DNA from 3 places in the Fictibacillus marinisediminis genome. Region 2 is predicted to be linked to each of the others. Evidence: predicted binding sites of a transcription regulator. Region 2 holds the regulator's gene; each other region holds the start of a gene.

Region 1 (10,496 bases), 840 kb from region 2:
ATCCGCCGTTTATCGGGAAGGCATAAAATTGCGCTGACCGGCACACCTGTAGAGAACCGGCTGCTTGAGCTTTGGGCCATTTTTGATTTTCTTAATCCCGGTTACCTGGGCAGTGAAGCCGCCTTTCGAAAACGGTTCGTCCTTCCTGTTGAAAGAGAACACGATAACAGCCGGCTGAAACAGCTGCAGAGCCTTGTTCAGCCTTTCTTACTGAGAAGGACCAAACAGGACCCTCACGTACAGCTGAACCTTCCGGAGAAACAGGAGATTAAAGAGTATGTCCATCTAACGGCAGAGCAGGCATCCTTATATGAACGGATGATTCAGGATACGTTTCAGCAGCTTGAGCAAGAAGGCGGCATGAAGAGAAGAGGGCTGATTTTAGCTTTATTAGGCAAGCTGAAGCAGGTTTGTGACCATCCGGTTCTATATCTGAAGGAAGAAAAGAAGAACAGGCTCGAGGAGCGATCGAATAAATTTTCGAAGCTGGTGGAACTCTTGGAAGCCATAAGAGAAAAGGGCGAAAGGTGTTTGATCTTTACGCAGTTTTTATTTATGGGCAATCTGATTCAGGACTATATCGCAAACCGCTGGAACGAAGAAGTGCTCTTTTTGCACGGAGGAGTGCCTAAGGTTAAACGCGATGAAATGATTGAAAAGTTTCAGGATGGGAAGCACAGTGTGTTCGTGCTGTCCTTGAAAGCTGGGGGGACAGGGTTAAATCTTACAGAAGCAAACCATGTGATCCATTTTGACCGCTGGTGGAATCCGGCTGTAGAAAACCAGGCGACAGACCGTGCCCACCGAATCGGGCAAAAACGGTTTGTGACCGTTCATAAGATGATCACGCTCGGTACGCTTGAAGAGCGGATTGATGAAATGCTTGAAAGCAAAAAAGAGCTTAGCGAAAAAGTCATCACGAGTGAAAACTGGATTACAGAGCTTTCTACTCAGGAACTCAGAGAGCTTTTTGTCCTGCGGAAGGAATGGGTAGAAAAAGAGTAAAAAAAGAGGAGCAGACTCAGGATAGAGCAGCTCCTCTTTTTTTTATTATTTATAAAGTATGTCATCTCTTAGTGTATTGACGTGATCCACTGCTGTTTCAATATCTTGTTCGGGCACGTTAAACTCCTGAAGCGCTTCCTTTAAGTGAAGAACAATGGCGTCGAAATGCTCAGGCTGGAGATTCATGCCTTCATGTACCTTTGCCATCGATTTTCCGGAATACTGACCAGGTCCGCCCAAAGCGAAACTCAAGAACTTGGTTTGATGTTTCCTCTGTTTTTCCATATCGGTATTTTCGAAAAAATAATTCACACTCGAATCGGCCAAAACTTTATCATAAAAACGCTCAACCACTTTTCCTATGGAATCTTTGCCACCCAATTTTTCGTAAAGTGATGTCTGCAATGATATCTCCTCCTTATGTTACCATTTTCCCTACAAGAGGACAGACATAAACGCTAAGAAGATTTATGGTTTGGACCTGAACACTTTTCTTGCGAATATGAGGTAAAAGAGAAGAGGAAACGGACATTGGATCAATCCCCATAGAGACCAGAACCAATAACGGTAGCCGCGTTTCCTTCCGTCCAGAAACAGCCATGTGCTCTGGCAAAGAAGAATGATGACAACGAGAATTAGTGTCCAAAGCGGCTGGCCGTGTATGTTATGTGTCATTCCATTCACCTTCTTTTCTATGATGTTTATAAAGAAACAGAATAGCCCCAATCAGTACGGGAGCCTGAAGGATGACGAAAACAGAAGGGAGCCGAATAAGCATAGCAGCTACGCAGAACAGAACTGCAGCAGCTATCACTCCAAACAGGGCAAGCTCTTTAGCGAGCTGTCTTTTATTTCTGCTGGTTTCCTCAGCTACCATTTGTTCAAAAAAGGCAAGGTCTGGCACACTGACTTCTTCATATTTTTCAATCTGTGAGAGGCTTTCCTTGAGCTTATCTTCAAGGTTATTTGCTGAGTCTGAATTCTCCTTCACTTTCACCTAACTCCTTTCTAATGAATCTTAACCCGGTATGAACCCGAGATTTCACCGTTCCGGCGGGAATATTCAGCATTTTCCCGATCTCGTCGTACGTATAACCGTAATAATGCTTTAGGATTAAGGGGATTCTTGTTTCTTCGTTTAAAAGGCTTACGGTATCTAGCACTTCATTCCATTCTTCATTGATGAAAACGGCTTTCCATTTCAGGTTTCGGGATTCCTGTTCGCGCTCTTGATACTTCTGCTCGGTTTTCTTGCGTCTGAACTGGTCGATGTATAGATGGGATGCGATGGAAATGAGCCAGGAAGAAAATTTGGATTTTCCCTCGTATAACCCAATCTTTTGAATGCATTTAAGCATGGTCTCCTGTACAAGGTCTTCTGCTGTTGAACGGTTCATCGTTATTTTCAGTACATAATGAAACAAAATAGAATAATTTTGCTGCAGCAAGAGAGAAAGAGAATGCTGGTCGCCATTTTTTGCTTTTTTGACTAAATCTTTTTCTTCCATCTTTATGGTGTCCTCCTTGCGACCTGATTCATGAATCAATAGTAATACGTTTCGTGAAGGTAAATCGTTCATTCTGTTAAAAAATATCCTTTATTAATGGATAAAAGAGGGATACTTTGTTACGTTAGAAATATTCTGGTATCTGGCGAGTCTTTTTACAATTTAACTGAGAGGAAGATTGATCATGTATTTACCGTCTTTTTCGTTGGAAGGAAAAACAGCATTGATCACTGGAGCAGGGCGGGGAATCGGCAGGGCACTGGCCATTGGTTTTGCGGAAGCTGGAGCGGATGTTGTACTGATCTCCCGAACTCGATCAGATCTTGATGAAGTTGCCGGCTCTATCGAGAAACTTGGGAGAAAGGCATATGGCTTTACAGTAGATGTGACAGAAAAGGAAGAAATTCAATCATTATATGATTCTCTTACATCACGCCAAATTCCTTTACATATTCTAGTCAATAATGCCGGTATGAATATTAGAAGCAAAGCGCTGGAAGTTTCTGAAGAGGAATGGGAGAAGATCATGAACACCAACCTTCGTTCAGCCTTCTATTTTTCCCAGGAAGCCGCTAAACTTATGAAATCTCAAGGGAACGGGCGAATCATCAACATTTCCTCTGTAGCAGGGCATGTTGCGTTAAGAACGGGAGTCGTATATGCTTCGACGAAAGCGGCGATGATCCAAATGACGAAAAACCTTGCACTGGAATGGGGCCCTTACGGAATCAATGTGAACTCAATCGGTCCCTGGTATTTCAGAACACCGTTAACAGCAGAACTGCTTGCAGATGAAAACTATTTGAATGACATTCTATCCCGCACTCCACTGAACAGAGTGGGAGAACTGGCCGAATTAGTCGGTCCTGCCGTTTTTCTGTCTTCAGACGCTGGTTCCTATTGTACAGGACAAACTCTTTTTGTAGACGGCGGAATGACCGTGTATGGATTCTAGAGAGAACAATTAAACGCTGCATGAAAGGAGCTGCCAGAAAGTCATAAACTGACCTTCTGGCAGCTCCTTTGTTTGAAAAACATCTTCAGTGACAAGTTGAATGTAGTGGAAGGTGCGAGACTCCTGCGGGACGAGCGTGACAGGTGAAACCCGCAGGCGCAAGCGCCGAGGGGTTCAGCGCACGCCCCGCGGAAAGCGAGCAGCCTGGAACGGAAATCAACGTCTGCCAAATAGACATCCTGTTTCTATGCTTGCTAACGGCTTATCGTACAGCTCCTTTTTGTGTTTGAAAAAATGGCTGTCAGATGTATAAAAAGTGAGAAAGCGTTAATAATGGTAGCAAATGCAATATATTAAATTACTTTTTAGGAGGATTTTTTTCATGAGAAAACAAGACTTAGTTGACGCAGTAAAATCTGCAACAAACATGAATAAAAAAGAATCAACCCTTGCGGTGGAAGCTGTTCTTGAATCGATTACCAATGCATTAAGGCAGGGTGAGAGCGTCCAGCTGATTGGATTTGGAACCTTTGAAACTCGCAACCGCAACGCCCGTAAAGGGCGCAACCCTCTAACAGGGGAAGAAATCATGATCGCCGCAAGCAGTGTACCTGCATTTAAACCAGGAAAATCACTGAAAGAAGCCGTTAAAGCAGTATAAACTGAAAAGCCCCGGATCATGGGGCTTTTTTTTGTTGAACAAAATTTTTCCCCATGCCTATTATTGTCTCTATTTGTCGGTAAATTCTTGAAGGAAAACCTTACTCCATTATCTAATATAAAAGGGATTGAGACACAATACGACAGAATGATAGTTGAGGGTGTGGACTGAAAATGATGCTAACCAAAGATGAACTTCTTCCGAGACTTGGTGTTTTCAAAAAATTAATTGATGTTTTGCCTGAATTTATATGCTTGAAAAATAGAGAAGGCCATTGGATAGAGGCTAATGAATTTGCGCTCCAGGTATTTGGAGTGGACCGCTGTAAGTATAAAGGAAAGGCCCTTGATGAACAGAACTCCTGGTGTAATGCAGGGATGATCGAGCGGTCAAATGAAACAGACAATAAGGCTTGGGAAACAGGACATCCGATAAAAATTCAAGAAGAAGTGCAGCAAAAAGACGGATCGTATATTTATCTTGAATTAATCAAACAAGCTACTTTTGACGAAGAAGGGAATCCTTTGTTTTTGTTTGTGACAGGAAGGGACATCACCCAGCATAAAGAAAAGGAAGAAGAGCTGAGTGTCGCGCTCGAACTTTTGGAATCTGTACTCGAAGGCACGACTGACGCCATCTTAATTGTCGATACAAAAGAAAATCTGATCAAGGTCAACCATGCCTTTGAGAACATGTTCGGCTGGGAAGAGCATGACCTTCTAACCGATGAAATCGATTCGCACATTATCATACCGGATGAATTCAAAGCTGAATCTAAAAGTATTATGGGCCTTCTTGCCGAAGGAAGTACGGTTCCTTCCTTTGAAACCCAGAGAGTCCGGCGTGATGGATTAAAGATTGATGTATCCATATCGTTTTCTGCGATCCGCAACATGCAGGGCAGAGTCATCGGTTTCTGTTTGATTTACCGTGATATTTCAGCACAAAAAAAGGCAGAGCGGGCTCTCCGTGAGAGTGAAGCGAAGTACCGTGTCATTGCAGAGCATTCTAAAGATTTAATCGCCGTAGCCAATCCTAATGGGGAACTGATCTATAGTTCACCTTCCCATGAAGCCATCCTCGGATTCTCTAGTAACTTAGATGAAATAAATAGAATTCTTTTTTCAAGGATTCATCCGGATGATTGGGAATTTCTTAGAGCTGCCTTTGCGAAGGCCAAAATGAAAAAAAAACCTTTTACCTTTGAATGTCGCCTGATGCATCAAAATGGAGATTGGCTGGTCATGGAGACTAATGCGGTTCCGGTACTTAACGAATGGAACGAGATAGAGAGCTTCGTAACGATCGCTCGGGATATTACAGCAACGAAGGAAACTGAGGAATTGATAAGAAAGTCGGAGAAGCTTTCTGTTCTGGGGGAGCTGGCGGCAGGAGTCGCCCATGAAATACGGAACCCCCTTACATCCTTAATCGGCTTTGCCCAGCTTTTAAAGGAAACAGATGAAGAGATGAAAACTAAATATGTTACAATTATGCTGACGGAATTAAAACGAATTAATGACATTGTCGGGGAGCTTATGCTAGTGGCCAAGCCGCAAGCCGTCCATTTCGAATACAGTTCATTAGAAGATATGCTTCAATCTGTGATCCGCCTCCTGGACACACAAGCCATTATTAAAAACATACAGATTCAATTAAAAGTGGATAAAGAAATTCCTTCTATTTATTGTGTGGAAAATCAGCTGAAGCAGTTATTTATCAATCTGTTAAAGAATTCCATTGAAGCCATGGATCAAGGTGGAATCATCACGCTTGCTGTCATAATGAAAAAAGGAAGCGTAGTGATTAAGATTGAAGACCAGGGTTCGGGCATACCGAAAAACAGGCTTGGAAAATTGGGAGAACCTTTTTATACGACGAAAGAAAAGGGAACAGGGCTTGGTCTGATGGTATGCTATAAAATTGTAAAAGAACATTACGGTAACATTTCTTTTGAGAGTGAAGAGAATAAAGGAACAACTGTTCAAGTGAAATTGCCCATCTATCCATTTTCAGTCGTTTAGAAATCGGCACCCGGGACATACTGATTCTAAAAAGGCAGGATGATGAGATGTCCCCCTACCGAATTTTTTTCGTATACAGGATGAATGATCTTCGCTATCTGCATGTACACGGGATGGATATGGTAAATAAAAAGCTGTTTACTGTTCTGCTGTACTCACCGGATGATTCCATTGATCTTACTCTGAATACACAGCATTTGCCGCAGGAACTTCTGGAGACGCTGTCCAACGAAAAGGAAAACATTGATGGAGGCAGCTACGATCTTGCTCATTGGCAGCCGATGCAGTGGAATCAAGATTTAAATGCATTAAAAACGAACTAGACCAGCTAAAATAGAGCTGGTTTTTTTCATAGATGTGACCAATTTTCTTCTTCTTCCTATTACTACTAAACGGCTTGTATTATCCCCTAAAAAAAGAACCCTCTCAGATGAGAGGGTTCTTTAAGTACTATCTTCTTCTTTTCATAAACAGAACGATAAGGATGACTACGAGTACAAGGATGATTAGAGTTTTCATGGATTATTAGTCCTTTCTAAGGTAAGTTTGTACTTTATTATTACCCTGTCCGGATTCTCCTTAATCTGCTGTTTTTAAAATAAAACTTTCCCCGGGTTTAAAATATGGCGGGGGTCGAACTGTTCTTTGATCATTTTCATCAATGGCAGGGTGTCGGCATGTTCCTGCTGCAAATATTTCATCTTACCGATACCGATTCCATGTTCACCGGTACAGCTTCCTTTTTTAGAAAGGGCATACTCGACAATCATCTCATTAATACGATTGGCTTTTTGTGTTTCTTCTTCGCTGCTCTTATCAAACATGAGAATAGAATGGAAATTCCCATCACCGACATGTCCGAGAACTCCGCCGTGCAGACCTTCCATTTCTATCAGTTCACGGGCGTAAACCACAGCGCCTGTTAATTCAGATAAGGGCACACACACATCTGTCAGCATCATCTCTCTTCCAGGAAACCCATGCTTAAATGCATAGGCAAGGTGATGTCTTGCTTCCCAAAGCTTTGCCTTCTTTATAGAATCTGTTTCGAATATCAGATCTTCAGATCCGTTAGCCGACAACAGTTCTTCAGCAAAGGTAACATCCTGCTGCATACCGGATGGGTTACCATGAAACTCCAGGAAAAGAGTGGGCTTTTCGGGATAGGAGGTTTCACTGTGCTGATTGACCTGCCTGATGGAATATTCATCAACAAGCTCTACACGGGCTAGTGAGTTTCCTGACGAAAGAAGAGATATTGCTCCATCTACCGCCGCTTTAACACTAGGGAAAACCGCTCTTCCAGCAACAGTAGCCTCAGGAATGCCATAGACTTTGAGTGTAAGTTCAGTAAACACACCTAACGTGCCTTCCGAACCGACAAAAAGACTTGTCAAATGATACCCGGATGATGATTTTGCGGCGAGCCCGCCTGTATGGATAATCGAGCCGTCTGCAAGGACGACTTCCAGATCTCTGACTTGAGGCCGCATGATTCCATACCGCACGCTAGTCGTACCGCTCGCGTTCGTTGCTGCCATCCCGCCTAACGTAGCATCTGCTCCAGGGTCAACAGGGAAAAACAAACCGTACTTTTTTAATGCCTGATTCAATTGTGTACGCGTTACCCCCGGCTGCACCCTGACTAGGAAATCCTCTTCACGCACTTCCAAGATCTTGTTCATGTTCTGGAAATTAATAGAGATGCCACCCTGCAGTGGAATGCAGTGACCTTCAAGACTTGAGCCTGCTCCAAAAGGAACAACAGGAATCTTGTGTTCGCTGGCGTATTGTAATATAGAAGAAACTTCGGAAGCTGAATCAGGAAAAACCACCACTTCCGGAAGTACAGGTGAATGATGGGACTCATCTTTGCTGTGCTGCTGAAGGATCGTCTCGTTGCTTGTTGCACGTTTTTCATCGGTAAGTTTTTTCATTTCTATAAGCAAATCTTCATGTAGTACTGGCATTTAAAAATCCTCCCTTGGGTGTATGTTGAATAATCTCTCTTAAGGGTACTTATAGATGTAGACATAAAAATCCTTTTTTTATTCTGGTAAAAAAACAAAAATCAGCCAAGACTATGTGTGAGGTGATTACATTGAAAAACTGGCTGCTTATATTGGGGTTTATCATCGTTTTAGCCGGATGCGGCACAACGGAAAAGAATGAGGCTAAGAAGGGAGAACCAGTAATGGGAGACGGAAACAAGCAGGAACAGAAAAAAGACGATCCTGAAAGAAACAATGGCGGAGGAATTGTTGCAGGCGCCATCGAGCCTAAACTTTCGATTCTCGAGCAAAAGGCTGGGAGCGCGCTATTGCGCTATGAACTGAAAAATCAGACAGAGCAAGTCAAAATATTTGAATTCACAAGCGGTAAGAAGTTTGACTACATTGTGAAAAATAAAGAGGGCAAAAAAGTTTATCAATACTCAGAGGACCACATGTTTACTCAAGCTCTTTCGAAGATCACTTTAAAACAAGGAGAAACCTATACACAGGACATCATGGTCAAAAATTTGCCTGCCGGAACATATACGATTGAAATCTGGCTCACGGCAACAAATGAGGATAACGATTACAGACAGAAGCAAACATTTGAGATTAAATAGTGAAAAGCCCGCTCATGCAGCGGGCTTTTTTTATTGGGTTGTGGTCTCGGATTCATAAAAAAAACAGATCATTTGATTTTCAGGAACAAGAAGTGTAAGGTACTAGAAACCAAAGGTGATGATACCCACTAAAAATAAGCAAATATAAATTATTTGAGCAAAAACCTTGAAAGTCAAAGAAGGTCAAAGTATAATAAATCCATAAGGTCAAAGATAGTCAAAGTCAGACAAGACAAATGACCTATTACAATGAAGGAGGAAATGCTTTATGCGATGTGAACAATGTAAAGTGAATCCTGCGACTATTCATATGAATGTTTCTTTTAATCAACACAAACAACAATTAACGCTTTGTACAGATTGCTACCATAAAGTAACACAATCCATGAACACTGCAGGAGGTATGAATCCTATGAATCAATTCTCATCCTTTGACGAATTCTTTAAACAAATGATGAGCAGCGGAATGAATTCAGGTATTTCCAGCGAGCAGCAGTCTCCTAAGACCCAGCAGGGTGGAGGAGGAGGATTCCTGGATCAATTCGGGCGCAATATCAGCCATGCTGCGAAAGCAGGCTTGGTCGACCCAGTGATCGGCAGGGAAGAAGAAATCAGCCGTGTCATTGAAATCTTGAATCGCCGAAATAAAAACAACCCTGTCCTCATCGGGGAACCAGGGGTAGGTAAAACAGCCATTGCAGAAGGTCTTGCATTAAAAATTGCAGAAGGCTCTGTTCCGGTTAAACTTTTATCTAAAGAAGTCTACTTGCTGGATGTGGCATCTCTTGTTGCTGATACAGGAATCCGCGGCCAGTTTGAAGAACGGATGAAGCAGCTGATCGCTGAACTTCAAAAACGCAAGAACGTCATTCTTTTCATTGATGAAATTCATCAGATTGTTGGTGCCGGTTCTGCGGAGGGATCTATGGATGCGGGTAACATTCTAAAACCTGCTTTAGCACGAGGAGAGCTTCAAGTTGTTGGGGCAACCACGCTGAAAGAATACCGCAAAATTGAAAAGGATGCCGCGCTTGAACGCCGTTTTCAACCAGTAATCGTTAATGAACCCACGCCAGAAAAAGCGTATGAAATCTTAAAAGGACTAGCTCCAAAGTATGAACAATATCATGAAGTAAGCTTTTCTGATGATGTTCTAAAAGCATGTGTAAATCTTTCTCACCGCTATATTCAAGACCGATTCCTTCCGGATAAAGCGATCGATCTCATGGATGAGGCAGGTTCAAAAATCAATCTGCTGCACTCAGGAAGTGAAACTTCTTCTATTGAAGAGCGATTAGAAGAAATTTCCAAGGGAAAAGAAAAAGCAGCATTGAGCGAAAATTATGAGCTTGCAGCCAAACTTCGCCAGGAAGAACTTCAGCTTCAGGAAAAACTGACCGAAAACGAAGCGAAAACGAAGGCAGAGGTTTCATTGGAGGATATTCAAAAAATCGTTGAACAGAAAACAGGAATCCCTGTAAGGAAGCTTCAAGCGGACGAACAGGCAAAAATGAAAGACCTTGCGAAAAGCTTATCCCAAAAAGTCATCGGACAAAAAGAAGCGGTGGATAAAGTATCAAAAGCCATCCGCCGAAGCCGTGCAGGCCTTAAGGCCAAAAGCCGTCCAATTGGATCCTTCTTGTTTGTCGGACCGACTGGGGTAGGTAAAACAGAGCTTACGAAGTCACTTGCAGAAGAACTGTTCGGTGATAAGGAAGCCATGATTCGC
Region 2 (10,496 bases):
AGCTGGTTGATGGCCGGTATAATACGGCTGATTTGTTTCGTTAAGACCAGAGCTGGCAGATGCATCATAACGGAAGCACGCAATCCTGTTCCAACATTCGTCGGGCAGCTGGTCAAGTAGCCTCGTTCCTCATCAAACGCATAATCCACCTTTTGTTCGATCCAGTCATCCAATTCAGCTGCGAGGGTTAAAGCCTCATTCAGCTGGAAACCCGAAAAAAGGCACTGGATCCGGAGATGGTCTTCTTCATTGACCATGATGCTCACAGACTCATCATGATTAAGCATCACTGCACCAAACTTTGATTGTTCTGCAAGATGAGGGCTGATTAAGTGCTTCTCTACCAATACCCTTTTTGCGAGAGATTTTAGCTGGTCGAGATGAAGAATTTCAAACTCTCCGAAATTCCCGCAGCTTTTTTCCTTACAAGCCCCCGCTAATGTCTGAATAACAGCCTCAGATTCCTCCTTGGAAGCCAGATCTGGAAAATTATACTTTTCGAGATTTCGGGCCAGCCGGATTCTGCTGCTTAACACAATATCTGAATCAGGTCCTTCTTTTTTCATCCAGGGACTGATAGCTTCACTTATAAAATGTTCAAGTGACATGCTCTATTCCCCCTTTTCCCGGTGCTTTTGCTTTTCCAAAAGCCGAATTTGATCACGGGTCTCTGCCGCTTTCTCAAATTCCTCATTTAAGATATACTGCTGCATCGCTTGCTTTAATTTTTCCAATTCGCGTTTTTCTTGAAGCCCGCTGCCAATCCGTTTCGGAATTTTCCCGGCATGTCTTGTATTCCCGCCATGCACCCTCTTTAAAATAGGGTCCAGCTTCGAATCAAAAACTTCGTAGCAATGGCTGCAGCCAAATCTGCCGGATTTGGCAAACTGATTGTAGGTCATGCCGCACTGAGGGCAAGCGAGGACCGACTGTTGAGAAAGTCCTGAAGAAGCCGTTCCCGAAATGGAAGGATCTCCATAAAGCAATCCAGAGAGCAGCTGATGAATAGAGAAAGTATTCGACCCCGGAAGGAATTCTCCTTTTTCTTTTGCACAATGCTCACAAATATGGAATTCTGTTTTCTTGCCGTTTACAATCTTCGTAAAGTGTAAAGTGGCAGGCCGCTCATGACATTCCTGGCAGAACATTTTTTTCCCCTCCCTATTAATAAATGTGATACATCGTTATCTGGTTCTAAATTTTAATGTCCGAATCATTGCTTTTAATAATTCGGCTCGTAGCTGATCACGTTCAGGAAGGTCTAACACGTGTAAAACAGAGCGATCTGTCACGCTTAGCATAATCCTCGCCTCGCGTTCGGATACGATCTGCTCATCAAGCAACCGCAAAATAACATTCTCCGCGTTTCCTTGTGAAATACGATCATTGATAAGAAGCAGCAGCTGATCAATAAGGTCGACGTAATTCTCTGTTTTGACTTTAATGATTCGAATGTATCCCCCGCCGCCCCGTTTACTCTCTACAACAAAGCCTTTTTCCACCGTAAAACGGGTGTTGATAACATAATTAATTTGGGAAGGGACACACTGGAACTTTTCAGCAATATCCGTACGCTTGATTTCAATGAACGTCTCATTTGATCCCGCGATGACCTGCTTTAAATATGCTTCAATGATGTCTGAGATGTTTTTCAACCTGCTCCCCTCCCCTCTGACTTTGACTATCTTTGACTATACAATCATATTATAGACGCTTTTTCAGGGTTTATGCAACTAATGTATACTTTTCGCATGATTGGGGGACTATCTGTTTCTATCACAGTATTACCCGATATTTTTGGGATTAATCGTAACAATTGAGGACTTTTCTGTGTCGAAAACAAACAACACTTTACAGAGCCTGGGCTCAAGGAAGTTTTAGATTTCAAAAGTTTTGTGCGGTTTTTAGGTTTTGTTGAAAAAGGGACTAATGAGAGCGATTGGAGGGCTGCGGGCGAAATAAGAGTGATCCAGACGGTCTGCCTTGGGTGATTTGGGAGTGTTACTTGCGGGTTTGTACGGTTTACATCCGGCTTTGGCCTTTTTACGTGCGACTTTGAAGGTTTTACATGCGGGAATGGAGACTTTACGTGCGACTTTTCACCCTTTACATGCCAAACCCATCATTGTCATAAAAAAGAACAGACAAAAAAGCACCGCTGGATAATCCAACAGTGCTTCATTCGTGCCCGGCAACGTCCTACTTATACAGGGGCAAGCCCCCAACTACCATCGGCGCTTAAGAGTAAACTTCCGTGTTCGGTATGGGAAAGGATGTGACCTCTTCGCTATAGCTAACCACCGAATTTCCTTTGCTCCGAGCACGCCCTAAGCAGCGAGATGCAGACCACCTCATTTGGTTGATCCCTCGATGGTTTAATGAAAAATAGAACAAGTAATTAGCTTGTATAGGCTTCATTCTTTCGTATTCTCTTTGAAAATCATCTTTTTGCGGCTAATGGATAAGGTTTTGAAGGTTCTACTTTGTTGGTTCGGGATCGTTACTTGCGGATTTGGTGGGATTACTTGCGGCGTTGGCTTGTTTACTTGCGGTTCGGCAGCGTTTACTTGCGATTTCACAGCCGTTACTTGCGATTCGACAAGATTTACTTGCATATCACGTCATTTTCATACTTATGGGTTGATCCCTCGATGGTTTTATGAAATATAGAACAAGTAATTAGTTTGTATTGGCTTTATTCTTTCGTGTTTTGTGGCTAATGGATAAGGTTTGAAGGTTCTACTTTGTTGATTCGGGATCGTTACTTGCGGGTTTGTACGGTTTACATGCGGCTTCGGCCCTTTTACGTGCGACTTTGAAGGGATTACATGCGGGAATGGAGACTTTACGTGCGACTTTTCACCCTTTACATGCCAAACCCATCATTGTCATAAAAAAGAACAGACAAAAAAGCACTGCTGGAATCTTTCCAGCAGTGCTTCGTTCGTGCCCGGCAACGTCCTACTCTTACAGGGGGAAGCCCCCAACTACCATCGGCGCTGAAGAGCTTAACTTCCGTGTTCGGTATGGGAACGGGTGTGACCTCTTCGCTATCGCCACCAGACATATTTTGAGGTATATTCCCTCAAAACTAGATAACTTCTTCATCCAAACTTCTGATTATTTTAAGGATAAGCCCTCGACCGATTAGTATCTGTCAGCTCCACGTGTCACCACGCTTCCACACCAGACCTATCAACCTCATCATCTCTAAGGGGTCTTACTCACTTAACGTGATGGGAAATCTCATCTTGAGGGGGGCTTCATGCTTAGATGCTTTCAGCACTTATCCCGTCCACACGTAGCTACCCAGCTATGCCCCTGGCGGAACAACTGGTACACCAGCGGTGTGTCCATCCCGGTCCTCTCGTACTAAGGACAGCTCCTCTCAAATTTCCTGCGCCCGCGACGGATAGGGACCGAACTGTCTCACGACGTTCTGAACCCAGCTCGCGTACCGCTTTAATGGGCGAACAGCCCAACCCTTGGGACCTACTTCAGCCCCAGGATGCGATGAGCCGACATCGAGGTGCCAAACCTCCCCGTCGATGTGGACTCTTGGGGGAGATAAGCCTGTTATCCCCAGGGTAGCTTTTATCCGTTGAGCGATGGCCCTTCCATGCGGAACCACCGGATCACTAAGCCCGACTTTCGTCCCTGCTCGACTTGTAGGTCTCGCAGTCAAGCTCCCTTGTGCCTTTACACTCTGCGAATGATTTCCAACCATTCTGAGGGAACCTTTGGGCGCCTCCGTTACAATTTAGGAGGCGACCGCCCCAGTCAAACTGCCCACCTGACACTGTCTCCGAACCGGATCACGGTTCCAGGTTAGAATTTCAATACAGTCAGGGTAGTATCCCACCGACGCCTCCATCGAAGCTGGCGCTCCGACTTCTCAGGCTCCTACCTATCCTGTACAAACTGTACCAAAATCCAATATCAAGCTGCAGTAAAGCTCCATGGGGTCTTTCCGTCCTGTCGCGGGTAACCTGCATCTTCACAGGTACTATAATTTCACCGGGTCTCTCGTTGAGACAGTATCCAAGTCGTTACACCTTTCGTGCGGGTCGGAACTTACCCGACAAGGAATTTCGCTACCTTAGGACCGTTATAGTTACGGCCGCCGTTTACTGGGGCTTCAATTCAGAGCTTCTCCCGTAAGGGATAACCCCTCCTCTTAACCTTCCAGCACCGGGCAGGTGTCAGCCCCTATACTTCGCCTTGCGGCTTCGCAGAGACCTGTGTTTTTGCTAAACAGTCGCTTGGATCTATTCACTGCGGCTCTCTCGGGCGTTAACCCTATCAGAGCACCCCTTCTCCCGAAGTTACGGGGTCATTTTGCCGAGTTCCTTAACGAGAGTTCTCCCGATCATCTTAGGATTCTCTCCTCGCCTACCTGTGTCGGTTTGCGGTACGGGCACCTCTTTCCTCACTAGAGGCTTTTCTTGGCAGTGTAGGATCAGGGACTTCGGTACTGTAATTTCCCTCGCCGTCACAGCTCAGCCTTCACGATTGCGGGATTTGCCTCACAATCAGCCTAACTGCTTAGACGCGCATTTCCAATCGCGCGCTCTCCCTACCTTCCTGCGTCCCCCCGTCGTTCAAACGGAAAGGAGGTGGTACAGGAATTTCAACCTGTTGGCCATCGCCTACGCCTTTCGGCCTCGGCTTAGGTCCCGACTAACCCTGAGCGGACGAGCCTTCCTCAGGAAACCTTAGGCTTTCGATGGACAAGATTCTCACTTGTCTTTCGCTACTCATACCGGCATTCTCACTTCAAAGCGCTCCACCAGTCCTTCCGGTCTGACTTCACTGCACTTCGAACGCTCCCCTACCACTGTACCTTACGGTACAATCCATAGCTTCGGTGATACGTTTAGCCCCGGTACATTTTCGGCGCAGAGTCACTCGACCAGTGAGCTATTACGCACTCTTTAAATGGTGGCTGCTTCTAAGCCAACATCCTGGTTGTCTGGGCAACTCCACATCCTTTCCCACTTAACGTATACTTTGGGACCTTAGCTGATGGTCTGGGCTGTTTCCCTCTTGACTACGGATCTTATCACTCGCAGTCTGACTCCCGCGGATAAGTCTCTGGCATTCGGAGTTTGACTGAATTCGGTAACCCTGTGGGGGCCCCTAGTCCAATCAGTGCTCTACCTCCAGGACTCTAGCCGCGAGGCTAGCCCTAAAGCTATTTCGGGGAGAACCAGCTATCTCCGTGTTCGATTGGCATTTCACCCCTACCCACACCTCATCCCCGCACTTTTCAACGTGCGTGGGTTCGGGCCTCCATTCAGTGTTACCTGAACTTCACCCTGGACATGGGTAGATCACACGGTTTCGGGTCTACGACAACGTACTATGGCGCCCTATTCAGACTCGCTTTCGCTGCGGCTCCGCCTTATCAGCTTAACCTTGCACGTTATCGTAACTCGCCGGTTCATTCTACAAAAGGCACGCTGTCACCCGTTAATGGGCTCCAACTACTTGTAGGCACACGGTTTCAGGATCTCTTTCACTCCCCTTCCGGGGTGCTTTTCACCTTTCCCTCACGGTACTGGTTCACTATCGGTCACTAGGGAGTATTTAGCCTTGGGAGATGGTCCTCCCGGATTCCGACGGGGTTTCACGTGTCCCGCCGTACTCAGGATCCACTCAGGAGGGAACGAAGTTTCAACTACAGGGCTGTTACCTTCTTTGGCTGGCCTTTCCAGACCGCTTCATCTACCCCGTTCCTTTGTAACTCCATGTTGAGTGTCCTACAACCCCAGAGGGCAAGCCCTCTGGTTTGGGCTGATTCCGTTTCGCTCGCCGCTACTCAGGAAATCGCATTTGCTTTCTCTTCCTCCGGGTACTTAGATGTTTCAGTTCCCCGGGTCTGCCTTCTCATATCCTATGTATTCAGATATGGATACCATCCCATTACGGATGGTGGGTTCCCCCATTCGGAAATCCCCGGATCAATGCTTACTTACAGCTCCCCGAGGCATATCGGTGTTCGTCCCGTCCTTCTTCGGCTCCTAGTGCCAAGGCATCCACCGTGCGCCCTTTCTAGCTTAACCTTTAACCGAATCAGCTTTTCAGCTGAATCGTTTCACATGATCGTTAGATCATGGGTCTTGCATAATCAGCGCACAACTAATGAATTAGTTGGCTTTGTTTGGATGTTTCGTTATCTAGTTTTCAAGGAACATGGCTACAACGCTGTGTAACCTTCTGTGTTACATGCACCGAGTAATCGCAGGTGCATATCGGCGTTGTCTTCAAGAGACAACTTTCATATTATACCGACTAAAAAAGAAAATATCAACTATATTTTCTAGTGGTGGAGCCTAGCGGGATCGAACCGCTGACCTCCTGCGTGCAAGGCAGGCGCTCTCCCAGCTGAGCTAAGGCCCCATCTTGTCTGTATGAAAATGTTATGGTGGGCCTAAATGGACTCGAACCATCGACCTCACGCTTATCAGGCGTGCGCTCTAACCAGCTGAGCTATAGGCCCATGCACCATATTATAGATGAGAGAAGTTCTCTCAAAACCAAACAAAAGCTCAGGTAAGTTCATGAGGCATCTAAGTGCACTCATGTCTCCATAGAAAGGAGGTGATCCAGCCGCACCTTCCGATACGGCTACCTTGTTACGACTTCACCCCAATCATCTGTCCCACCTTCGGCGGCTGGCTCCTAAAAGGTTACCCCACCGACTTCGGGTGTTACAAACTCTCGTGGTGTGACGGGCGGTGTGTACAAGGCCCGGGAACGTATTCACCGCGGCATGCTGATCCGCGATTACTAGCAATTCCGGCTTCATGTAGGCGAGTTGCAGCCTACAATCCGAACTGAGAGTGGCTTTTTGGGATTGGCTCGGCCTCGCGGCTTTGCAACCCTTTGTACCACCCATTGTAGCACGTGTGTAGCCCAGGTCATAAGGGGCATGATGATTTGACGTCATCCCCACCTTCCTCCGGTTTGTCACCGGCAGTCACCTTAGAGTGCCCAACTGAATGCTGGCAACTAAGGTCAAGGGTTGCGCTCGTTGCGGGACTTAACCCAACATCTCACGACACGAGCTGACGACAACCATGCACCACCTGTCACTCTGTCCCCCGAAGGGGAAAGTCCTATCTCTAGGATGGTCAGAGGATGTCAAGACCTGGTAAGGTTCTTCGCGTTGCTTCGAATTAAACCACATGCTCCACTGCTTGTGCGGGCCCCCGTCAATTCCTTTGAGTTTCAACCTTGCGGTCGTACTCCCCAGGCGGAGTGCTTAATGTGTTAACGTCAGCACTGAGGGTGGAACCCCCCAACACCTAGCACTCATCGTTTACGGCGTGGACTACCAGGGTATCTAATCCTGTTTGCTCCCCACGCTTTCGCGCCTCAGCGTCAGTTACAGGCCAAAAAGCCGCCTTCGCCACTGGTGTTCCTCCACATCTCTACGCATTTCACCGCTACACGTGGAATTCCACTTTTCTCTCCTGCACTCAAGTTCCCCAGTTTCCAATGACCCTCCACGGTTGAGCCGTGGGCTTTCACATCAGACTTAAAGAACCGCCTGCGCGCGCTTTACGCCCAATAATTCCGGATAACGCTTGCCACCTACGTATTACCGCGGCTGCTGGCACGTAGTTAGCCGTGGCTTTCTGGTCAGGTACCGTCAAGGTACCGGCAGTTACTCCGGTACTTGTTCTTCTCTGACAACAGAGCTTTACGACCCGAAGGCCTTCATCGCTCACGCGGCGTTGCTCGGTCAGACTTTCGTCCATTGCCGAAGATTCCCTACTGCTGCCTCCCGTAGGAGTCTGGGCCGTGTCTCAGTCCCAGTGTGGCCGATCACCCTCTCAGGTCGGCTACGCATCGTCGCCTTGGTGAGCCGTTACCTCACCAACTAGCTAATGCGCCGCGGGCCCATCTGTAAGCGTCAGCACAAGGCCGACTTTCAAAAAAGAAACAGGCGTTTCTCTTTATCATCCGGTATTAGCTTCGGTTTCCCGAAGTTATCCCCGTCTTACAGGCAGGTTACCCACGTGTTACTCACCCGTCCGCCGCTAACCTCAGAGAGCAAGCTCTCTTTGGTTCGCTCGACTTGCATGTATTAGGCACGCCGCCAGCGTTCATCCTGAGCCAGGATCAAACTCTCCAATAAAGTGTTTGATATAGCTCTTAAAGTTTAAAAATTGATGGGATTGTAAAATCCCTGACTTACCTGGCTTTTGTTTGGTTTTCAAAGAACTAATGCGCTGCTTCGAACAGCAACTTTCATATCATACCCATTAAAAAAGAAAATGTCAACACATTTTCGAAATGGTGGAGCCTAGCGGGATCGAACCGCTGACCTCCTGCGTGCAAGGCAGGCGCTCTCCCAGCTGAGCTAAGGCCCCTTAACAAAGATGGTCGGGAAGACAGGATTTGAACCTGCGACCCCCTGGTCCCAAACCAGGTGCTCTACCAAGCTGAGCCACTTCCCGATATGGCGCGCCCTGAGAGATTCGAACTCCCGACCTTTTGATTCGTAGTCAAACACTCTATCCAGCTGAGCTAAGGGCGCATATAAATTTAATTGGTGCCGAGGGCCGGACTCGAACCGGCACGGTAGTCACCTACCGCAGGATTTTAAGTCCTGTGTGTCTGCCAATTCCACCACCCCGGCAGGCAGAAAAAAATGGAGCGGAAGACGGGATTCGAACCCGCGACCCCAACCTTGGCAAGGTTGTATTCTACCACTGAACTACTTCCGCATCCGTATGGTGCGGGTGAAGGGACTCGAACCCCCACGTCATAAGACACTAGATCCTAAGTCTAGCGCGTCTGCCAATTCCGCCACACCCGCATATAAAATTTTTGAAAATGGTGAGCCATGAAGGACTCGAACCTTCGACCCTCTGATTAAAAGTCAGATGCTCTACCAACTGAGCTAATGGCTCTTGAAAGTGGTGCCGGCTAGAGGACTTGAACCCCCAACCTACTGATTACAAGTCAGTTGCTCTACCAATTGAGCTAAACCGGCGAAATAATGGTGGAGGATGACGGGTTCGAACCGCCGACCCCCTGCTTGTAAGGCAGGTGCTCTCCCAGCTGAGCTAATCCTCCATATGTATATGCCTGGCAACGTCCTACTCTTACAGGGGGAAGCCCCCAACTACCATCGGCGCTGAAGAGCTTAACTTCCGTGTTCGGTATGGGAACGGGTGTGACCTCTTCGCTATCGCCACCAGACATATTTTGAGGTATATTCCCTCAAAACTAGATAACTTCTTCATCCAAACTTCTGATTATTTTAAGGATAAGCCCTCGACCGATTAGTATCTGTCAGCTCCACGTGTCACCACGCTTCCACACCAGACCTATCAACCTCATCATCTCTAAGGGGTCTTACTCACTTAACGTGATGGGAAATCTCATCTTGAGGGGGGCTTCATGCTTAGATGCTTTCAGCACTTATCCCGTCCACACGTAGCTACCCAGCTATGCCCCTGGCGGAACAACTGGTACACCAGCGGTGTGTCCATCCCGGTCCTCTCGTACTAAGGACAGCTCCTCTCAAATTTCCTGCGCCCGCGACGGATAGGGACCGAACTGTCTCACGACGTTCTGAACCCAGCTCGCGTACCGCTTTAATGGGCGAACAGCCCAACCCTTGGGACCTACTTCAGCCCCAGGATGCGATGAGCCGACATCGAGGTGCCAAACCTCCCCGTCGATGTGGACTCTTGGGGGAGATAAGCCTGTTATCCCCAGGGTAGCTTTTATCCGTTGAGCGATGGCCCTTCCATGCGGAACCACCGGATCACTAAGCCCGACTTTCGTCCCTGCTCGACTTGTAGGTCTCGCAGTCAAGCTCCCTTGTGCCTTTACACTCTGCGAATGATTTCCAACCATTCTGAGGGAACCTTTGGGCGCCTCCGTTACAATTTAGGAGGCGACCGCCCCAGTCAAACTGCCCACCTGACACTGTCTCCGAACCGGATCACGGTTCCAGGTTAGAATTTCAATACAGTCAGGGTAGTATCCCACCGACGCCTCCATCGAAGCTGGCGCTCCGACTTCTCAGGCTCCTACCTATCCTGTACAAACTGTACCAAAATCCAATATCAAGCTGCAGTAAAGCTCCATGGGGTCTTTCCGTCCTGTCGCGGGTAACCTGCATCTTCACAGGTACTATAATTTCACCGGGTCTCTCGTTGAGACAGTATCCAAGTCGTTACACCTTTCGTGCGGGTCGGAACTTACCCGACAAGGAATTTCGCTACCTTAGGACCGTTATAGTTACGGCCGCCGTTTACTGGGGCTTCAATTCAGAGCTTCTCCCGTAAGGGATAACCCCTCCTCTTAACCTTCCAGCACCGGGCAGGTGTCAGCCCCTATACTTCGCCTTGCGGCTTCGCAGAGACCTGTGTTTTTGCTAAACAGTCGCTTGGATCTATTCACTGCGGCTCTCTCGGGCGTTAACCCTATCAGAGCACCCCTTCTCCCGAAGTTACGGGGTCATTTTGCCG
Region 3 (10,496 bases), 3.4 Mb from region 2:
GAATCTGCCCGTACTGAATCTCTTCATCCGCTACCGTAATCACTGGGATCATCAGCCCATATTTTTCGATAAGTTCATCTGACCGGTAAATATCAACTTTTTGGATCTTCATCGGAATTTCCTCTTGAAGCTCCTCTAATATAGTATGCGCTTTGTCGCAGAGAGGACAATGGTGTTTTGTATAAAATGTGATCGAAAGTGGACTCATACTCAACATTCCCTTTTCATCTTTTTTTATTCGTACTCTTGTTATCATTATATATTAAAAACAAAGCACCTGGCTTAGTAAGAAAAGCGCAGGTGCCCGATTAGGTCCGACAAGCGCTGGAACTATTGCCCCGAAACACTTTTTTTGTGTTGAAGGGTAAGAGTGGAGCATCGCTTCTGCGGTCGTATGTCAGGAATATCTTTTCCGCTTGGAAGAGGAAGCGATGTTCAGCTCCTCTCTGTACTTGGCGACCGTACGCCTTGAGATGCTCAAGCCTTTTTCGCTGGCAAGCATTTCGGCAATCGCCTGATCAGACAGCGGCTTTGCTTTATCCTCTGCTTCAATTACTTTTCTTATGGCAAGCTTGGCGGTTTGGGCAGAAGCGTTCTCTCCATTTACCGTTTCAATTTTTGCTGTAAAAAAATATTTCAGTTCAAATGCGCCTTTCGGTGTTTGAATGACCTTGTTTTTAACGGCCCGGCTGACTGTTGATTCGTGCATGCCGATCCGTTCAGCTACTTCCCTTAAGGTAATCGGAACGAGATGTTCAGGGCCCCTTTTTAAAAAGTTCTGCTGAACTGAGACGATCTCTTTGGCGATCATGATGAGCGTGTTCTTTCTTTGTTCAAGGCTCTTCTGCAGCCATTGAAGCTTTTGATAATGTTCCTGCAAGTACTGTGCAGCACCGCTGGCCTTTGATTTTAATAAATGAGCATAGCTTTCATTCAGCTGCACTTTGGGCGTGAAATGATCGTTGATGGCGAGTTTGTACGTTCCATTATCTTCAATGACGGAAAGGTCTGGATACAGGTATCCCAGTTCACTGTGGCTGGACAATTTTTGCCCCGGCTTCGGATCAAGAGTCAGAATAAAGTCGGCAGCCTGTTCGACAGCCTGTACATTCGTTCCAAGGGCAGCAGCAATCTGCTTAATTTTTCGGTCTGCGAGCTGATCAAGGTGAGTATCAGCGATAAGGTAGGACAGATCATCCTCCATGCCAAGCGATTTCAATTGCAGTAGAAGACATTCCCTAAGGTTACGGGCTCCAATGCCTGCCGGCTCCAGCTGATGAAGCCAATCTATGGCTTCTTCATATCTTTCAGTGCTGATTCCGAAACGCTGTTTAATTTCATCTTCCGTTATATCCAGATATCCGGCCTGGTCTATATTTAAGATGAGATAGCGGACAACAGCTGCAATCTCATCTGATGCAGGTATGGCTAACGCTTGATGAAGCAGGCGGTCGTGCATGGTTTCTTCAGCAGGCTGCATCATCCCGATCACATCCGCATCTTGCATTGTTTTACTTTTTTGAAGCGCTTTCTTTTTATCGTTATTAAAAAAGGCTGGCGAATCCGCCAACTCAATGAGAGGATTTTCTACCGCTTGTTCTTGTAAAAATTGAGAAAGTTCATAGCAAGGATATTGCAGGATGGCAATGGCCTGGCGAAGCTCTGCAGTCATGACAAGACTTAAATTTTGTTGTTGAAATAATCCCAGCTCCATTATAAATCCCTCCTGTTACTATGATACTATAGAATGTCAGCAGGCAACACTGAAAAAGATTTGAAGTTCCTTCCATCAGGTTAACACTGCTGGAGTTTGCGATTTTTGGGCACAAAAAAAAAGGACCATTACTGGCCCTTTTATCACGCTATTAAAGTTTAGTAACGTTAGCAGCTTGAGGTCCGCGAGCACCATCAACGATTTCAAAAGATACTTCTTGACCTTCGTCTAAAGATTTGAAACCTTCAGATTGGATAGCAGAAAAGTGTACGAATACATCGTCTCCACCTTCAACTTCGATGAAACCGAATCCTTTTTCTGCGTTGAACCATTTTACTTTCCCGTTTTGCATGGGTATATCCTCCTGTCGGCGCGTTAAAGCGCTTTAAAAATTGGAACCATGTGACAATGCTACAAAAACTAAAAGAAAACACATATTGTTTACATCCAGTCATAATAACACGTATATGGTCAGCACAACTATATCATGGTAATTTCCAATTGTCAAAACAAGGCGCTTAATTTATTTGGTGCCAATCACCAAGAATAATTTTCTGTTTTGGTGCCTGGCACCGGAATCTGATACTATATAAACAGTTGAAACGAAGGAGTGCTGCAACCATGGCTGAACAATTTTCAGTGGCTTTTTTTGAAGAAAATTTCAAACAATACATCGAACGGAACAAGGATGTGTTTACGAAATCGCACGCAATGAATGCCTATTACCGATCCATTGTCGGAACCCTCATCAATGACCATCTCAACAAAAACGCAGAAATCGTCCGCCGGATCCGAAATCTCGAAACAGCTTATACAAATGTAAAGAATAGCTAATCCTCTTTAACTATAAAACTTTTGACGTGCCCTACGTTTAAAACCTGGTGACGCGGGAATGATGATGATAGTCTAAACATATTGTTAAATAAAGGATTGTGAAGCCTCTACATAGAATTATCAACAAAGAAGCTTTTCGTTTGACCTTTTTTGACCTTTTTTGTATGATGTCAGTAACACACGAAAAACACACCATAAAAGGAGGATTATTCATGAATTTAATTCCTACAGTTATTGAACAAACGAACCGTGGTGAACGTGCATATGATATTTACTCTCGTCTGTTAAAAGACCGTATTATCATGCTTGGAAGCGGAATTGATGACAATGTATCCAACTCTATCGTAGCTCAGCTGCTCTTTCTTGCTGCCGAGGACCCTGAAAAGGATATCTCCCTATACATAAACAGTCCTGGCGGATCCATCACAGCAGGTATGGCGATTTATGATACGATGAACTTCATCAAGCCTAACGTTTCCACGATCTGCATCGGTATGGCGGCTTCCATGGGAGCATTCTTGCTTGCAGCCGGTGAAAAAGGAAAACGCTATGTACTTCCAAACTCTGAGGTTATGATTCACCAGCCTCTAGGCGGAACACGCGGACAGGCAACAGACATTGAAATTCATGCTCGCCGTATCATTCAAATGCGCGAACAGCTTAACAAAATTCTTTCTGAAAAAACAGGCCAGCCTCTTGAAGTGATCGAGCGCGATACAGACCGTGACAACTTCATGCTAGCTGAGGATGCTGTAAAATACGGACTTGTTGACCGTGTCATCTCTTCCGTAGAAGATCCTAAAAACATTTAATGAAATGAAAACAAGAAAGCCGCTCATCTTTTTACGAGCGGCTTTTATTTTGGGGAGATGATCATGAACCTATATAATATCCTCGTTTCCATCGGAGTCATCGTCATCGTAATTTTAATATTGGCGATGTTCGCCCGGACAAAACGGTAAAGCTTCTTCGGTCCGGGCTTTCAAGCAGAGGGATATAGTTTAAAAAATATGAGTTTGGCTAGTATTTCTTATATTTCGGCCAGTAAATCCGAGTTTTGGATTGTAAATATCATTTCCAGCCAGTATTTCTCCGTTTTGGCCAGTAACCGGCAATCTGCGAACCCGACATGCGGTAAAACACCCCATAACAAAAAAAACAGGGCAAAAGCTCTTCGATGATGATAGTATCATATCGAACCCGCTTTTGCCCTTTTACTTCTTCTATTTTCTTCAAGAAACCTAGTTCTGCTCCGTAATGAAGGCTTCAAGCCCCTTGATCGCTTCTTCTTCATCATGTCCGCTTACAGAAATGGTAATATCGACGCCAGATCCGATGGCTAGGCTCATGATTCCCATAATACTTTTTGCGTTGACTCTTTTTCCGTCTTTTTCTACAAATACTTCAGAGTTGTAACGGTTCGCTTCCTGCACAAATAAGGCAGCCGGACGAGCTTGCAATCCGGTTTTCAACTGAACAGTTACCTTCTTCTCGATCATTGCTGTTCCTCCTTTTAAAGATTAGTGTGTAATTATGTTTTATTTCGAAATGGGTTGTCCTAACCGAATTTTGTTAGCGATTTCATCAATTTTCCGAAGCCTGTGGTTGACGCCCGATTTGCTTACTGCGCCTGAAGAAACCATCTCACCTAGCTCTTTAAGCGTAATTTCCTGATGGGCAACGCGGAGTTCAGCGATCTCGCGGAGTTTGTCAGGAAGAACTTCGAGACCAACCTGGTTTTCAATAAATTTGATATTCTCGACCTGCCTCATTGCTGCACCCACTGTTTTGTTCAAATTGGCGGTTTCGCAGTTTACGAGGCGGTTGACGGAGTTTCTCATATCCTTCAAGATCCTGACGTCCTCAAAATAGAGCATAGCGTTGTGCGCTCCAATTAAAGTAAGGAACTCAGATATCTTTTCCCCGTCTTTCAAATAAATAATGTATCCTTTTTTGCGTTCGAGCATTTTTGCCTTTAGATCAAAGGTGTTCATCAGCTCGCACAGGGCTGCTGTATGTTCCTCATACATTGAAAAAATCTCAAGATGGTAACTCGTTTCCGGATGATTGATAGATCCTCCGGCAAGAAAAGCACCTCGCATGTATGATCGGCGGCAGCAGGAATTCTTTTGAATGTTTTCTGCGATCCCCCGGTTGAACGTGAAGGTTTCATCTATGATATTTAAATCCTCCAGAAGAGCTCTTGCTTCCTGAGTGAGCCTGACGATGTACACGTTGTTTTTCTTCAGCCTCATTTTTTTCCGGACCAGGAGTTCCACATGAAAGGAATACACTCTCTTGATCAATGTATAGATAAGCCGGGCAATGGCGGCATTCTCAGTTGGAATATCCAGCACGATCTGGCGGTTCGAAAAAGAGATGGAACCATTCATTCGGATCAGCGCTGCCAATTCCGCCTTTGCACAGCAATCTTTCATCTCCAGTTGGGTCAGTTCTTTTTTTGTTTCTGCCGCAAAAGACATCTTTTTCACCCCTCTTCTATCCACTACGGTAACGTGAGGGTTGGATAGCTGTTATTCAGCCTTCAATTTCTGAAAAAACTACTCCTTTATCACAGTAATGAAAGAAGCAGTTCAGATACACGTTTCGCATCATGGCGCACTAAAGTGCCATATTGAATTATATTATCACTAATGATCTTAAAACCAAAAGATTTTAAACGATCCATATCCCAGGTAACCTGTTCGGCTCCCTCTTCGCGATAGAGTTCCAAAAATTCTTCAGGAATAATTTCATTGTTAACGATCACGACATCAACGATTTTATCGCCCACGTGATCAATCAGTGCCTGAACATGGTCACTTGCTGAAAAGTGGTTCGTTTCCCCTTTTTGAGTCATGGCGTTACAAACATAAACTCTAGGCACCGTTGACTTGAGAACAGCGTCCCGAATACCGCCAACCAATAAATTGGGCAGGATGCTCGTATAGAGACTTCCGGGTCCCACAACAATCAGGTCAGCCTCATTGATCGCGTTTACGCTGGCCTCTAATGGTTCGATATGGTCAGGCGTAAGAAACACACGCTTAATTCGTTTATTGCGGAGAGGAATTTTGGACTCCCCGGTAATAAATGAACCATCTTCATATTCTGCGTTTAAGATGACGCTTTTATTAGCCGCAGGCAGCACTTGCCCTCGGACATTCAGCACCTTGCTCAATTCCCTGATCCCCATGACAAAATCCCCGGTGATGTCATGCATGGCAGCCAGCAGCAAATTCCCCAGGGAATGGCCGGTAATCCCGTCACCTGTCGTAAAACGGTGCTGAAAAAGCCGTTCCACCAGAGGTTCAACCTCAGAGAGTGCAGCAAGGACGTTGCGCACGTCTCCCGGTGGTGGCATATCGTAATCTTTTCGGAGGCGGCCAGAGCTGCCTCCATCATCAGCAACGGTAACGATCGCCGTAATGTCTACGGGAAAGCTCTTTAAGCCTCTGAGAAGAACGGAAAGCCCGGTGCCTCCTCCCAGAACGACTATTTTAGATATAGGTTTCATTTAAGACTTATCCTTTCCCATGTCACGATGGCTGCTCAATGTAACAAACTCTTTGGACAAAGCATTCTTAATGTACTCTGCTAGAGCAACCGAGCGGTGTTTTCCGCCTGTGCAGCCAATTCCGATAATCAGCTGGCTTTTCCCTTCCCGCTTATATTGTGGAATCATAAAATTTAATAGATCGATAAGCTTTTCAAGAAAAGTCTTTGTTTCAGGCCACCGCAATACATATTCTGAAATATCCGGTTCTAGTCCAGTCCTTGGCCGCATGTGGTCAATGTAATGCGGGTTCGGCAAAAATCGCACATCAAATACGAGATCGGCATCGATCGGCATCCCGTATTTAAAACCAAATGACATGACATTTACGGTAAATGGATGGGACTTTTCCGATGAAAATCGCTCAATAATCTTTTCACGGAGCTGAATCGGTTTAAGGTCCGTTGTATCGATTACTTGCTGAGCACGGCCTTTTAGCTCTTCCAGCATTTCACGTTCCTGCATGATTCCCTGAAGAGGGTTTCCGCTTTTCGCCAGGGGATGTGACCGTCTTGTTTCTTTGTATCTGCGGACGAGCGCTGCATCCTTGCTTTCAAGGTAAATAATCTGCGGCTGAATGTGAGAGTGGACAGGCAGCTGATCAAGCGTTGAAAAAAGCTGGTCAAAAAACTCTCGTCCCCTTAAGTCCATGACAAGTGCCACTTTATTCAGCTTTCCATGTGACTCCTCCATAAGCTCAACAAACTTTGGCAATAATGCGGGAGGAAGATTATCAACACAAAAGAAGCCCAGGTCTTCAAAACTCTGCATCGCTACTGTTTTTCCTGCCCCAGACATCCCAGTTATAATTACCATTTGAACGTCCTGCTGTTCCATAACCGTTCCCCCCCTCTTATTCTAAAAATCGTTAAAATATCGTTGATGTATTGTATGTGTTTGATCCTGTCGCCGTGTAAACTGCCTATCAAGCGGGATCGAGGCGATAGGACAGCAGTTCAAAATCCGGTGTATACGTGAACGTTCCAAAAATCATTCCCGTCCCGGTGAGAACATAATCCAAAATATGATGATCTCCAGGCGCCATCGGCAATGAACGTATTTCAGATGCTGGCTTCCAGGCCAGAATTCCTTCATCAGACTCTTCAAGCGCCTCTCCTTCAGCTTCGGTTGCCAAGAAGGTGAACATCATCCATTCAGAAATAATCTTGTCTTTTTCTTTGATAATAAAATTAAATACACCCTTCAGCTGAGGGTTTTTAATATAAACCCCTGTTTCTTCACGATATTCCCGAATGACAGAATCCCTGATGGATTCCTCTGACTCCATCTTGCCGCCAGGGGCTACCCACCAGCCTCTTCTTGGTTTCTGCAAGAGAAGCACTTCGTTTTCTTTGACTAAAACACAGTTTGTTACTCTTTGCACAATGTTCACCTCAATCACCTGTTACATTAACTTTAGTATACTAAAAAATGCCACTCCTCACAATGAACACGTATCTCTATTATTAAGGGATAGAACTAGTATTCCACAAAAAAAGGGCGCGGAATGCTTCCGCGCCAAAAGTCTTGCAATTTATAAAAAGGGGGTCAATTTCTTATTATTTATAGTACCCCATTTTTATTTCACCACTGTTACAGTCTGATTAAAACAGAATTACGAATTTTACGCTTTTATTCTTTCCTTTAATTCCTCAACAAAATGCTGTGCCGATTGGGCTGCAATGCTTCCGTCTCCTGTTGCCGTAACGATTTGGCGAAGCGTTTTTTCCCTTACATCGCCTGCAGCAAAAATGCCGGGAATCCGTGTTTCCATAAGCTGATTCGTTTCAACATAACCCGCTTCGTTTGTAATCCCCAAATTGACGAAAGCGCCATTCAAGGGAAGCATACCAACGTAGATGAATACACCGTCTGCAGAAAACTCACGCTCTTCACCAGTCTCGGTGCTGACAAGCGTTAATTTGCTGACCTTATTGTTCTCACCATGGATTTCTTTGACGGTATGGTTATATAAGAAATCGACTTTCTCATTATCGAAAGCACGCTGCTGAAGAATCTGCTGGGCACGCAATTTATCACGGCGATGCACGATAGTTACTTTGCTCGCAAAACGTGTAAGGTAGACACCTTCTTCAACCGCAGAGTCTCCCCCGCCGACAACAACGAGCTCTTTATTTTTAAAGAACGCTCCGTCACATACCGCACAATAGGAAACGCCGCGTCCGCCAAGTTCTTTTTCACCTGGCACTCCAAGCTTTTTATATTCTGCGCCCGTTCCTATAATGATCGATCTTGCTTTAAATTCTTTCCTTCCGGATACGACCGTTTTGTATTCCTCGCCGTCGATGATCTCTTTCACATCACCGTAAGCATACTCCGCACCGAATTTTTTCGCATGTTCAAACATTTTATTGGACAGTTCTGGCCCCAAGATCGTTTCAAACCCTGGATAGTTCTCTACATCTTCTGTATTGGCCATCTGTCCGCCCGGGATCCCGCGCTCAAGCATCAATGTGCTGAGGTTTGCCCTGGACGTATAGACAGCCGCAGTCATGCCCGCAGGACCTGCGCCGATGATTATAACGTCATAAATTTTTTCTTCACTCATCATGATCCACTCCTTTGATCCTTCCCCAGAACATCTGTCTGCAAATCTTTATATTGTAGTTACATGGTATCGGCCAAAGGCTTTTTCGTCCATAGATTTGCTCAATCTACCCGTTCAAGGCCTCTTTTGATAAATTGAATGCGCGAGGAGAGCATGGAAACCGTTATTCCATACAGCTCGGCGATCTGGCGCTGGGTTGCGCCGTCTTTTCGTTTTCTTGACACATAATCAATAGCCGCAGCTATCGCCTTATCATTTCTGAGCAGCGAGCTGTCAGAACGAGCCAGAATCATCGTTTCCAGCCATAAGAACGTCACATCGTCATCAATGGAAGCTCCATTTTCCTTCAGGATAGAAAGGATGCTCAGCCCACTTGCAATGGTCGCAGAAACATTCTCTATGATCTGCTCTCCATCTTCTCCTTGTATGGAAACCTTTGTACCCGGACTCATCTCTACTAAAAGACTGGCCGCTACTTCTTTAAGGACGGTATGTTCATCATCCCTTGTGCAAAATTCCTGTAGGGTTTCAATGTTTTCTTCGCTATTATTCCCACGCAGTAAGGTTAAATGCACCAATTTACTTTTTTGCAGACCGCGTGCCACGTTATTAAAGCGCTGCATGAAATCCCTTTTTTGGGCATTCTCCTGTTTCACAAACGAAGGCACTCGGTATTGATAATCAGCACCTGTGACCGTCAGCTCGCCATTTTGCGCTTTCTCAAGATAATAAGAAGCGACCTGGCTTTTCGGATCAAGTTCCTGTGCCTTTGACCAGCAGTTTATTGCCCGCTCGGTCCGGCCAAGCGCATGGAATGAAACAGCCAGTAAATGAAGATAGGAAGGATCACTGTAGTAGTAATGTTTGTTGATGGATGCCAGCCAGCGGTTAGCCCAGTCATGCTCATTAAAGATGCCGAACGTGCTGCCAAGTTTATAGCGATGGTCAGGATGAATTGGATAGACCTTTTTCATCCCCTCAACCATTTCAGCAGCCTCTTCTTTTTTCCCCAATTGCTCGTAAAAAATAGCAAGATTACAGAGGGCATTCAAATTGCCCGGATTTTTATCCAGGATGGACGTGAGCACGTTCAATGCTTCCTCAAATTCATTTAAATAAAAATGAGTAAGAGCAAGATTGTTATACGCAGCCCAAAACGTAGGATGCTTGCTGATGAGTTCGGCCAGCTGTTTTTTCGCTTCCTTCAAGTCGCCTTTTTCAATACTGTGCCGGGCCTCTTCATGGCCGATGATCAATTCCTCTTCCTCTGTTAAAGCTTCACTTCCGGTCTCAAAATTGATCAAATCGATCAGTTCAAGTGCATCATCAAAAAATTCACCGTCAGGATCTTTTTTCATATAAAGCGAGGCATAGGTTTCGGCTTCTGAAAACATTCCCAAATGCGCATAGTTGTTCGCCATAAAAAAGTAACACTCACTAATATCCTGTCCCATTGTTTCAAGCACCTGCACTAAATACAGGTTAGATTTATCATATTCACCCAGCTCGGCCAATGTGGATGCGAGCTGGCAATAAAATGCAGGTTCTTCGGGCTGCAGATACACAGCTCGTTCAAATAATTTTCTTGCTTTATCTAAATCCTTCTTCTGGTAAGCTTTAATACCCCGGTGGAAATAATATTCTCCATCCTGCATGAAAGGAAGTATGCGCATGTCACTTTCCGCGTGATTTTCCTTTTTCATTCTTTCCTCCAATTTCTATGTAAAAAGCATATTACATAGCCTTTATTTCTAGCCGTTCGTTTTCAACCCAAAAAAGTATACCATACACCAAAAGCGTCTTACATACCCTTTTTAAACTTT

Evidence for each region. The regulator CtsR, encoded in region 2, represses protease genes until heat stress. The targets are predictions, from matches to a motif close to ATGGTCAATAAAGGTCAAACA.
Region 1: the regulator CtsR is predicted to act here: its motif matches at 8,937-8,957, upstream of LCY76_RS05220 (ATP-dependent Clp protease ATP-binding subunit).
Region 3: the regulator CtsR is predicted to act here: its motif matches at 2,686-2,706, upstream of clpP (ATP-dependent Clp endopeptidase proteolytic subunit ClpP).

Annotation. Positions count from the first base shown of each region.
Region 1 is NZ_JAIWJX010000002.1:933,179-943,674, forward strand. Features, by position in the region: gene LCY76_RS05165 (DEAD/DEAH box helicase) at 1-1,005, shown strand, start outside; gene LCY76_RS05170 (group I truncated hemoglobin) at 1,051-1,410, opposite strand; gene LCY76_RS05175 (sigmaY antisigma factor component) at 1,474-1,680, opposite strand; gene LCY76_RS05180 (YxlC family protein) at 1,670-1,996, opposite strand; gene sigY (RNA polymerase sigma factor SigY) at 1,968-2,513, opposite strand; gene LCY76_RS05190 (SDR family NAD(P)-dependent oxidoreductase) at 2,698-3,468, shown strand; gene LCY76_RS05195 (HU family DNA-binding protein) at 3,851-4,129, shown strand; gene LCY76_RS05200 (PAS domain-containing sensor histidine kinase) at 4,303-6,153, shown strand; gene LCY76_RS05205 (hypothetical protein) at 6,201-6,476, shown strand; gene LCY76_RS05210 (FAD-binding oxidoreductase) at 6,747-8,123, opposite strand; gene LCY76_RS05215 (BsuPI-related putative proteinase inhibitor) at 8,255-8,767, shown strand; gene LCY76_RS05220 (ATP-dependent Clp protease ATP-binding subunit) at 9,036-10,496, shown strand, end outside.
Region 2 is NZ_JAIWJX010000002.1:94,358-104,853, reverse strand. Features, by position in the region: gene mcsB (protein-arginine kinase McsB) at 1-608, opposite strand, end outside; gene mcsA (protein-arginine kinase activator protein McsA) at 612-1,148, opposite strand; gene LCY76_RS00620 (CtsR family transcriptional regulator) at 1,185-1,655, opposite strand; rRNA gene rrf (5S ribosomal RNA) at 2,187-2,305, opposite strand; rRNA gene rrf (5S ribosomal RNA) at 2,949-3,064, opposite strand; rRNA gene LCY76_RS00605 (23S ribosomal RNA) at 3,128-6,065, opposite strand; tRNA gene LCY76_RS00600 (tRNA-Ala) at 6,327-6,402, opposite strand; tRNA gene LCY76_RS00595 (tRNA-Ile) at 6,426-6,502, opposite strand; rRNA gene LCY76_RS00590 (16S ribosomal RNA) at 6,597-8,146, opposite strand; tRNA gene LCY76_RS00585 (tRNA-Ala) at 8,306-8,381, opposite strand; tRNA gene LCY76_RS00580 (tRNA-Pro) at 8,392-8,468, opposite strand; tRNA gene LCY76_RS00575 (tRNA-Arg) at 8,472-8,548, opposite strand; tRNA gene LCY76_RS00570 (tRNA-Leu) at 8,562-8,650, opposite strand; tRNA gene LCY76_RS00565 (tRNA-Gly) at 8,664-8,738, opposite strand; tRNA gene LCY76_RS00560 (tRNA-Leu) at 8,746-8,830, opposite strand; tRNA gene LCY76_RS00555 (tRNA-Lys) at 8,849-8,924, opposite strand; tRNA gene LCY76_RS00550 (tRNA-Thr) at 8,932-9,007, opposite strand; tRNA gene LCY76_RS00545 (tRNA-Val) at 9,015-9,090, opposite strand; rRNA gene rrf (5S ribosomal RNA) at 9,101-9,216, opposite strand; rRNA gene LCY76_RS00535 (23S ribosomal RNA) at 9,280-10,496, opposite strand, start outside.
Region 3 is NZ_JAIWJX010000002.1:3,447,311-3,457,806, forward strand. Features, by position in the region: gene LCY76_RS18390 (glutaredoxin family protein) at 1-256, opposite strand, end outside; gene rpoN (RNA polymerase factor sigma-54) at 398-1,714, opposite strand; gene cspD (cold-shock protein CspD) at 1,866-2,066, opposite strand; gene yvfG (protein YvfG) at 2,336-2,548, shown strand; gene clpP (ATP-dependent Clp endopeptidase proteolytic subunit ClpP) at 2,761-3,360, shown strand; gene LCY76_RS18415 (HPr family phosphocarrier protein) at 3,790-4,047, opposite strand; gene whiA (DNA-binding protein WhiA) at 4,087-5,031, opposite strand; gene LCY76_RS18425 (gluconeogenesis factor YvcK family protein) at 5,121-6,065, opposite strand; gene rapZ (RNase adapter RapZ) at 6,066-6,941, opposite strand; gene LCY76_RS18435 (NUDIX hydrolase) at 7,030-7,488, opposite strand; gene trxB (thioredoxin-disulfide reductase) at 7,729-8,673, opposite strand; gene LCY76_RS18445 (tetratricopeptide repeat protein) at 8,775-10,376, opposite strand.